Regions from separate parts of the Synechococcus sp. H70.1 genome, predicted to be linked through region 2. Evidence: predicted binding sites of a transcription regulator. Region 2 holds the regulator's gene; the other holds the start of a gene.
What was found. The regulator NtcA, encoded in region 2, controls nitrogen genes in cyanobacteria. The targets are predictions, from matches to a motif close to GTANCNNNNGNTAC.
Positions count from the first base shown of each region.

Region 1: the regulator NtcA is predicted to act here: its motif matches at 2,017-2,030, upstream of NW827_RS04205 (DUF4278 domain-containing protein).

Region 1 covers NZ_JANSIV010000054.1:29,330-33,536, reverse strand. Annotated here, with positions in the region: gene NW827_RS04210 (cation:proton antiporter) at 1-1,866, opposite strand, end outside; gene NW827_RS04205 (DUF4278 domain-containing protein) at 2,063-2,479, shown strand; gene NW827_RS04200 (methyltransferase domain-containing protein) at 2,773-3,750, shown strand; gene NW827_RS04195 (FAD-dependent hydroxylase) at 3,757-4,207, shown strand, end outside.
Region 2 covers NZ_JANSIV010000119.1:29,494-33,700, forward strand. Annotated here, with positions in the region: gene NW827_RS08725 (M61 family metallopeptidase) at 1-1,474, opposite strand, end outside; gene ntcA (global nitrogen regulator NtcA) at 1,623-2,294, shown strand; gene leuB (3-isopropylmalate dehydrogenase) at 2,400-3,545, opposite strand; gene petD (cytochrome b6-f complex subunit IV) at 3,670-4,182, opposite strand.

The DNA of each region.
Region 1 (4,207 bases), on a different contig from region 2:
CCATTCCGGCTCAACGGGTCGCTGCCAGTGTTCCCACCAAGCCGGCCCCGAGTCCGCTGGGCTGCTGTTGACACTGGCAGGGATCTGGGCTGCCGGCAGCAGCCAACTGACAGGCGTGGGGATCAGGCAACTGGGGTGGAGAGGTCGCAAATCGCGGTAGTGGCTGCTGCGAATGGCCAGAATCTCCTGCTGGATGACCCCTAGGGGCTCGCCCAGCTTCAGCAGCACATGGCTGCACAAGCCCAGGCTGGCCTCAAATTCCGGGTGGACGACCTCTCTGGCCCCTAACTGATAGAGCTGTTCGATGTCCTCTTCGTGGGTGGCTCGCACCACTACCTCCAGGTGGGGCGCCAGTTTCAGCGCTTGTTTGAGGCAGAGGCGGGTGCTTAGGCGATCCGGCAGGGCAATCACCAGGGCGCGGGCATGGTTTAGGCCAGCTTTCTCCAGCACCGGGGCACTAGCAGCATTGCCGTAGAGATAGGGGATCCCCTGCGAGCGCAACTGTTGGATGACCCGTTCTGAGGAGTCAATTACCAAAAGGGGATGGCGGCGGGCTTGCAGAATGCGCACTACATCCTGCCCCACCCGACCGTAGCCGCACACTACCACGTGGCCCTCTTGGGGAGCTTTGGCATCCAAGTCGCGAGGCTGCTCCTCGGCTGCTAGCCAACGGGACACAAAGGGGATACCTTGCAGTTTCCTCAGCAGCCCTGGCGCCCCCTTGAGCAAAAAGGGAGTAACAAGCAAGGTAACAGCGGTGGTGCTGACGATGAGCAAGTACAGTTGCCGCGACACCAGCCCCAGCGCCTGCCCCTCGCTGGCCAGGACAAAGGAAAACTCCCCAATTTGGGAAAGGCCTAGCCCCACCAACACCGCTGCCGGGAGGGGATAGCCAAACAGCCCCGCTAGAGGGGCCACCAGGCAAAACTTGCCCACCATCACCAGCCCCACCAGCCCTAGAATCAGCATCAGGTGGTCGGCAATAAAGTGAGGATCGATGAGCATGCCAATGGCGGCAAAAAAGAGGGCGGCAAACACATCTCGCAAGGGCTCTACGTAGGCCAGGGTTTGGTCGGCGTATTCCACTTCTGAAATCATCAACCCGGCCAGGAAGGCCCCAATCTCGCTGGAAATGCCCAGCTGCTCTGTCAACAGAGCAATCCCCACACAGAGACTGATCACCCCCAGGAGGAATACCTCTTTGCTCTCTTGCTGGGCCAATAGCCGCAGCAGAGCAGGCACCAGCCAAATACCACCCAGCACCGCCCCTACGCCCACCAGGCCAATTTCTGCTACTGACTTAGCCAGGGATCCCGCCAGCTCCGGCAGAGGAGCGTCCAAAGCCGGCAACACCGCCAGCATTAGCCCTACTGCTAAATCCTGCACGATCAAGATCCCCAGCATGGCCTGGCCCTGGGGCGTGTCCATCTGGTTAGTCTCGGTGAGGCTTTTGAGCACCACCGCCGTGGAAGACAAGGAGAGCACTGCCCCCAAAAAGATCCCCTGCACGGGTGTCAGCCAGCTGCTAGCCACCGCCAGCACCGCCGTGATGGCAATCGTGAGACCAATCTGCAGAAGACCGCCGCCCAGGGCAATCCCACGCACTTGGCGCAATTCTTTGAGGGAAAACTCCACCCCCAAGGTAAACAGCAAAAAGGTCACGCCAAACTGGGCCAGGGTTTCCACCTGCACCACCTCTTTGATCCACCCCAACCCTGTCGGCCCCACTAGGATCCCGGCCAGCAAGTAACCCAAGAGCACCGGCTGCCGGAGCAGTGCAGCGAGAAACCCTCCTGCTGCCGCTGCTGCCAGCACTGTTGCAATGTCCAGAATTAGGCGAAAGTCTTCCTGCACAGGGACGCTCACCCCGAAATTTGTAGCCGATCCTGGGAGCTCTTCCACGATACTGCCTTCTTCAGCCCCCTGGACAGATCTCAGCCTCCTCCAGGCCAGCAGGGGCAGTCGCGGGGAGGGTGGCTAAAATTTGTTAAAGGTTACATAGAAAACCTCAAAACGGTAGCTTATAATACGGAAGTAAGGAGCTACCCCAAAGGAGGCGAAAATGACGAAACTCTCTTACCGTGGTGTTAGCTACACCCCCTCACCGACGGCGGCAACTGTTTCCCCGGGCAAAGTGGGGGGCCGCTATCGGGGGCTGGACTGGCGGTTCCGCCACCTGACCAAGCCGCCGGTTTTGTCCACCAACTTGGACTTTCTCTACCGGGGAGTAGCCTCTCGTTCCCAGGCTGCCGAGTCAGCAGCAGCTCCTAGGCGTTTCCACGCTTTGGATGAGCTAGCTCGCTTCCTAATGGCGGGCCACCAACGCGCTATTCGAATTCGGCAGCAGGCAATGCTGGTACGCGGTACAGAACGGGTTGGCCTGCATACCAACGTGCGCAACTTCTGGAACCGTATCCAAGGGAAAGTGCACCCCACCTTCCGCTTAGATTACGACCGCACACGAGTTAGCCTGAGCTAGTCCTCAGGCAAAAGGATTCCTAGGGGGTGGGACTAAGGCTCCTTCTGCAGCTAGCAGGTGGGCAAGGTGTTGGCTACTTTGAACTTCCTAGGAGAAGCAGAGAGGCCCCGAAAAGGAGAGGAGGTTGCTCTTCGAGGCTATAATGCCCTAGCAGGCTCTTGGAGTCCCTCTGTTGCCGTCTTACCGGGGGCAGCAGAGCTGTGCAAGAGGTAAGCAGGGATCGCGCCAAAGCCTGCTCCCTTTAGCAGTCTAGAAGGGTCGGTCGCCCTCGACCCGAGTAATTGATGCACCTAATGCTTTGGATTTTGGCCCCAGCTCTGCTCCTAGGGGGAGGACTGGTAGCCTATGTGCTGACTGCCCGTAAGTATCGCTCCCCGGAATCCGTAGCCCGTGCCTACGACGAGTGGACGCGGGATGGAATCCTGGAGTTCTACTGGGGCGAACATATTCACCTTGGCCACTACGGATCCCCGCCGCGGCGGAAAAACTTCATCCAGGCCAAACACGACTTTGTCCACGAGATGGTGCGCTGGGGCGGGCTGGATCGGCTGCCGCCGGGGACGACGGTGCTAGATGTGGGCTGTGGCATTGGCGGCAGTTGTCGCATCTTGGCCCGCGACTATGGCTTTGTCGTAACCGGCATTACCATTAGCCCCCAGCAGGTGAAGCGGGCCCAAGAGCTCACCCCCCCTGATCTCCCCGTCCGGTTTCAGGTAGCGGATGCCCTCAACCTGCCCTTTCCCGACGCCAGCTTTGACGTGGTCTGGTCCATTGAGGCGGGGCCCCACATGCCGGACAAGGCCCGCTACGCCAGCGAGATGCTGCGGGTGCTCAAGCCAGGCGGCATCCTGGTGGTGGCGGACTGGAACCAGCGCGACGACCGTCAAAAGCCCCTCACCTTCTGGGAGCGGCTGGTGATGCGGCAGTTGTTGGATCAGTGGTCGCACCCCGCTTTTTCTAGCATTGAAGGCTTTGTGGAAGCACTAGAAGCCACGGGGCTGGTAGAGGGACGGGTGGAGACTGCCGACTGGACCCAGGAGACCCTTCCTTCTTGGCTGGATTCCATCTGGCAGGGGGTTGTCCGTCCCGAAGGGTTGCTGAAGTTTGGCTTGGTAGGCTTGATTAAGTCGCTGCGGGAGGTGCCCACCTTCTTGCTCATGCGCCTGGCCTTCGGCACTGGCCTCTGCCGCTTTGGCATGTTCCGGGCGGTGCGGGCTGCCGCGCCGGCGAACTCCGCCTCCCCAGAAGTAGTTGGCTACAGCACCCAATGAGAGACAATGACGCTCCTTGCTCCCCCTCCGGAGACCCTAGACGCCCTCTACGACGTGATCATCGTTGGCGGCGGCATTGCGGGCCTGACCCTAGCTTGTGCCCTGCAGGGATCCGGCCTGCGCTTGGCCCTCATTGAGGCCCAGTCGGCTGAGGCAGTTAGGCAGCGCCCCTTGGCCTATGCCCTTTCGCCGCTCTCGATCCGCATCTTTCGGGCCATCGGGGTGTGGGAGGCGCTGGCTCCCCACATCACACCCTTTGCCCAGGTGATTCTGACCGACGCCAACGCTCCCCAGCGGGTGACCTTTAGGCCGGAGGATGTGGGGGAAACGGCAGTTTTCTACTGCGGCGAACATGGCTGGCTGCAGCAGGTGCTCCAGGAGCGGGTGGCTGCGGATCCCCAGATCACCTGCTACTACGAAGCCAGGGTGGAGAGGGTCACCTATGGAAAGGCCACGG
Region 2 (4,207 bases):
CTTCCCCATTGAAGTGGAGACCCAGGTAAGGGCTAGGGTTGGGGCGGCTGAAGTGGGCTTTAAGGGTGAGGCCAAAAGGGTGGAGGTAAGCGTTGTAGTCCAGCTCTTCCGTACCTTCCACGTAGGCAGAGAAAAAGTGGCCAAGATCGGTGCCGGCTGCCCGCTCAAAGGCCTCCCGCAGGTCTTGGTGGGTGTAGCCTTTCTCAAACCGGCCAAAGCGCTGCCACAAATCCCGCATGGCTGTGTCTAGGGATCCCTGGCCCCCCGAAAGGTGGCGAATGTGCAGATCCAGCAGCCAGCAGACCAAAGCGCCCTTTAGGTAATAGGAAACCTGGCTGTTGAGGCTATTTTCGTGGGGACGGTAGAGCTTGATCCAAGCGTCGAAACTGGACTCCTGCAGCGATTGCACGGCCCGACCCGGAGTACGCTGCAGCTGGCCAATTTGCTCAGATAGGATCTGTAAAAACTCTTTGGCGGTGAGGATCCCTGCCCGCAGCAAGATCACGTTTTCGTAGTAGCTGGTCGCCCCCTCGCAAAACCAGAGGCAGTCCACATAGTTTTCTTGGTTGTAGTCAATTTTCTCCAAAGCCAGAGGGCGCAGCCGCTTGACGTTCCAAGCATGGAAAAGCTCATGGGCCAGCAGCGCCAAAAAGCGGCGGTAGGACTGGGGCTGATGCAGCTCCAGGCCAGAATAGTTGAGGGTAGCACTGTACTTGTGCTCTAGGCCGCCAAATCCCCCTGGTGACAAATGCACAATAAACCAGTAGCGGTCGTAGGGCAACCCGCCAAAAAACGCTGCAGTGGCCCGGACAATTTTCTCAGCATCGGCCACCGCTTGCTCCAAATCCAGGGTGCCTGCTCCCCAGACCACGAAGTAATGCGGGATCCCTTCCACCGCAAACGACCGCAACTGGTGCAGGCCCACCTCCACTGGACTATCCACCAGCTCGTCGTAGTCTGCCGCCAGGAACGACCAGCCGGCATTGGAATCCTCAGCGGCGGGCAAGGGCTGCAAGCTGGTGGCGACACGCCAGTCGGGTTGAGGAGGGATCACCGTCAAGGTGTAGGGTTCCCGCTCGCGGCCGAGCACGTAGAGAAAGAGCGCTGCCCCGTTGAAATAGGCATGGGTGAGATCCAGATGGTTGGTGCGCACCGTCAGCTCATAGGCATAGACCCGATAGCGGATGGTGACCGCCGAACACCCCGCTGGATTGACCTCCCAGGTGTTTTTATCAACCTTTCGCCAGGCCAAAGGGCTCCCTTGCTCGCTCAGGGCTTGAAACTCCTGCACATGGCGGGCATACTCCCGCACTAGGTAGGATCCCGGCGTCCACACTGGCAGCCGCAGCCGCAGAGGCACCTCCGGTTCCACTTCGCGAATCTGCAGCTCCACCTCCAAAAGGTGGTTGGCTGGCTCTGGCATCCGTACTGTAAAGTGCTGGCGGCTATGGCGAGAGAGGGTGGCAATCCCCATACGATCTTCCCCTACCGCAACAAGAGAAATGTAGCTATTGCTACAAAGATATCCAGAGTCTAGAGTAGTCTTCGAATCGTAGGCAGCTTGATCTGGGTTTAGGAGTTGATCCTAGAGATAAACTGACCTTGAGAGGTTGTCGAATCCCGTGGTGGCCGTTGCAGAAAAATCTCTCATTGCAGCCTTTAAACAGCTAGGAGGGCCTCACCATCCTCCAGTTATCGAAACCTTTGAACGTGGCAAGACCATTTTCCTCCCCGGCGATCCGGCGGAGCGGGTTTACTTTTTGGTCAAGGGAGCTGTTAAGCTGTCGCGGGTGTACGAAATGGGGGAGGAAATTACTGTCGCCCTCCTGCGGGAAAACAGCATTTTTGGGGTGCTCTCCTTCATTACCGGGCAGCGCTCCGACCGCTTCTATCATGCCGTAGCCTTCACTCGCGTCGAGCTGCTCTCTCTGCCCATCGAGCAGGTGGAAAAGTCTGTGCGGGAGAACGCTGAGCTGGCCATGCTGCTGCTCAAGAGCTTGGCTTCTCGCATCCTGCAGACAGAGATGATGATTGAAACACTGGCCCACCGCGACATGGCCTCCCGGCTGGTTAGCTTTTTGCTGATCCTCTGCCGCGACTTCGGCGTGCCCGGCCCCAATGGCGTGACCATCGACCTCAAGCTCTCTCACCAGGCCATTGCCGAAGCCATTGGCTCAACCCGCGTCACCATTACCCGTCTCTTGGGAGAGTTGCGCAAGAAGAACTACATTTCCATCCACAAGAAAAAGATCACTGTCCACGACCCAATCCAGCTAAGCTATCGCTTTGCCTAGGAGGAGGACCTGGCCCCACGGCCGTTTCCGGGAATGGCCGCACCACTGGTTGGCGGGGTGATCCCTCCCTGCAGGAGAGGGGGGCAGCAGCAAGCAAACCCCTACTTAACCGCCGGCGGCTGAGGGCGATTCTTGGGGAGAGGCTTGCTGTTGAGCCAAGGCGGCCAGGATCTTTTCTCCCATCTCGCGGCAGCCTACGAGGGTCATCCCCTCCGAGTAGATGTCGGCGGTGCGGTAGCCCTGGGCCAAAACTGTCTCAACGGCCTGTTCGATGCGGTCGGCAGCTTGGGGCTGATCCAAAGAGTAGCGCAGCAGCATTGCCCCAGAGAGCACCTGGGCAAGAGGGTTGGCCTTGTCTTGACCGGCAATATCGGGAGCTGAGCCATGGACTGGCTCGTATAGACCAGGGCCGGCAACTCCCAAAGAGGCGGAAGGCAACATGCCAATGGAGCCAGTTAGCATGGCTGCCTCATCGGAGAGGATATCCCCAAAGAGGTTCTCTGTCAGGATGACGTCAAACTGCTTCGGCCAGCGCACCAACTGCATAGCGGCGTTATCAACATACAGATGGGACAGCTCCACGTCAGGGTATTCCGCTGCCACGGCATTGACCCGCTCCCGCCACAGTTGCGACACTTCCAGCACATTGGCCTTATCCACCGAGCAGAGCTTGCGCCGCCGCTTGCGGGCCAGTTCAAAAGCCATGCGGGCAATGCGGTCCACCTCGGCCTCAGTGTAGACCATGGTGTTTACGCCGCGTCGGGATCCTTGGGCATCGACGAAGATCCCGCGGGGCTGACCAAAGTAGATGCCACCGGTGAGCTCGCGCACCACCACCAGGTCGATCCCGGCCACCACCTCCGGCTTGAGGGAAGAGGCCTCCACCAGTGGCGGAAAGATCTTCACCGGGCGCAAGTTGGCAAACAGTCCCAAGCCAGCCCGCAAGCCCAGCAAAGCCTGCTCAGGGCGCTTCTCCCGCGGCAGGGCGTCGTACTTGAAGTCGCCAACTGCTGCCAGGTAAACAGCATCGCTCTCCTGGGCCATTTTCAAGGTCTCTGGGGGCAAGGGATCCCCAGTGGCTTCGTAGGCTGCTCCACCAATGAGGCCCTCCTGCCACTGGATGGAAAACCCCATCTGAGCGGCCACTGCATCCAAAACCGCCCGCCCCACCTGCATGATTTCGGGGCCGATGCCATCGCCGGCTAGAGCAGTAATCCGGTAGATGCGGGGAGCAGGAGGGGGAGTACTCATGCGGGATCGCGGTAAAAGGAATGCGTAGCGATATTACCACCACTCGGCCCAGCAGTACCCACAAAAAAAGTGCAGCCCAGCCTTTGGCCTGCTGCACTTGTGCAGTGTCAACCTACCCGCAGCTCTAGAACAAGCCCAGAGTAACCCACTTGTCCAGAGGCAGGGTGGCGCCAATGCCTAGGTAGAGGGTTACCAACGTGCCAAGCAAAAACACCGTTGTTGCCACTGGACGGCGCAGTGGATTCTGGAACTTATTGACATTTTCAATGAAAGGCACAAACAGGAGGCCTACGGGAATAGCTAACATCAGAGCAATGCCCAGGAGCTTATTGGGAACCACGCGCAAAATGTGAAAGACAGGGTAGAGGTACCACTCCGGCAGAATTTCCAGCGGCGTGGCAAAGGGATCCGCCGGCTCGCCCACCCCCGCCGGATCCATGACCGCCAGGCCGACAATCACCCCAATCGTACCCAGGATGACCACCGGGAACATAAAGAGCAAGTCGTTGGGCCAAGCGGGCTCACCGTAGGTCATGTGGCCCATGTTCTTCTTCAGCTTGGCCAAAACTTTGGGGTTGTCCAGGTCAACTTTGCGTGTAATGACCTCAGTTGCTATTACTTGCTTCGAGACAGGCATAGCCGTTCTCCTTGTCTGGGGGAAA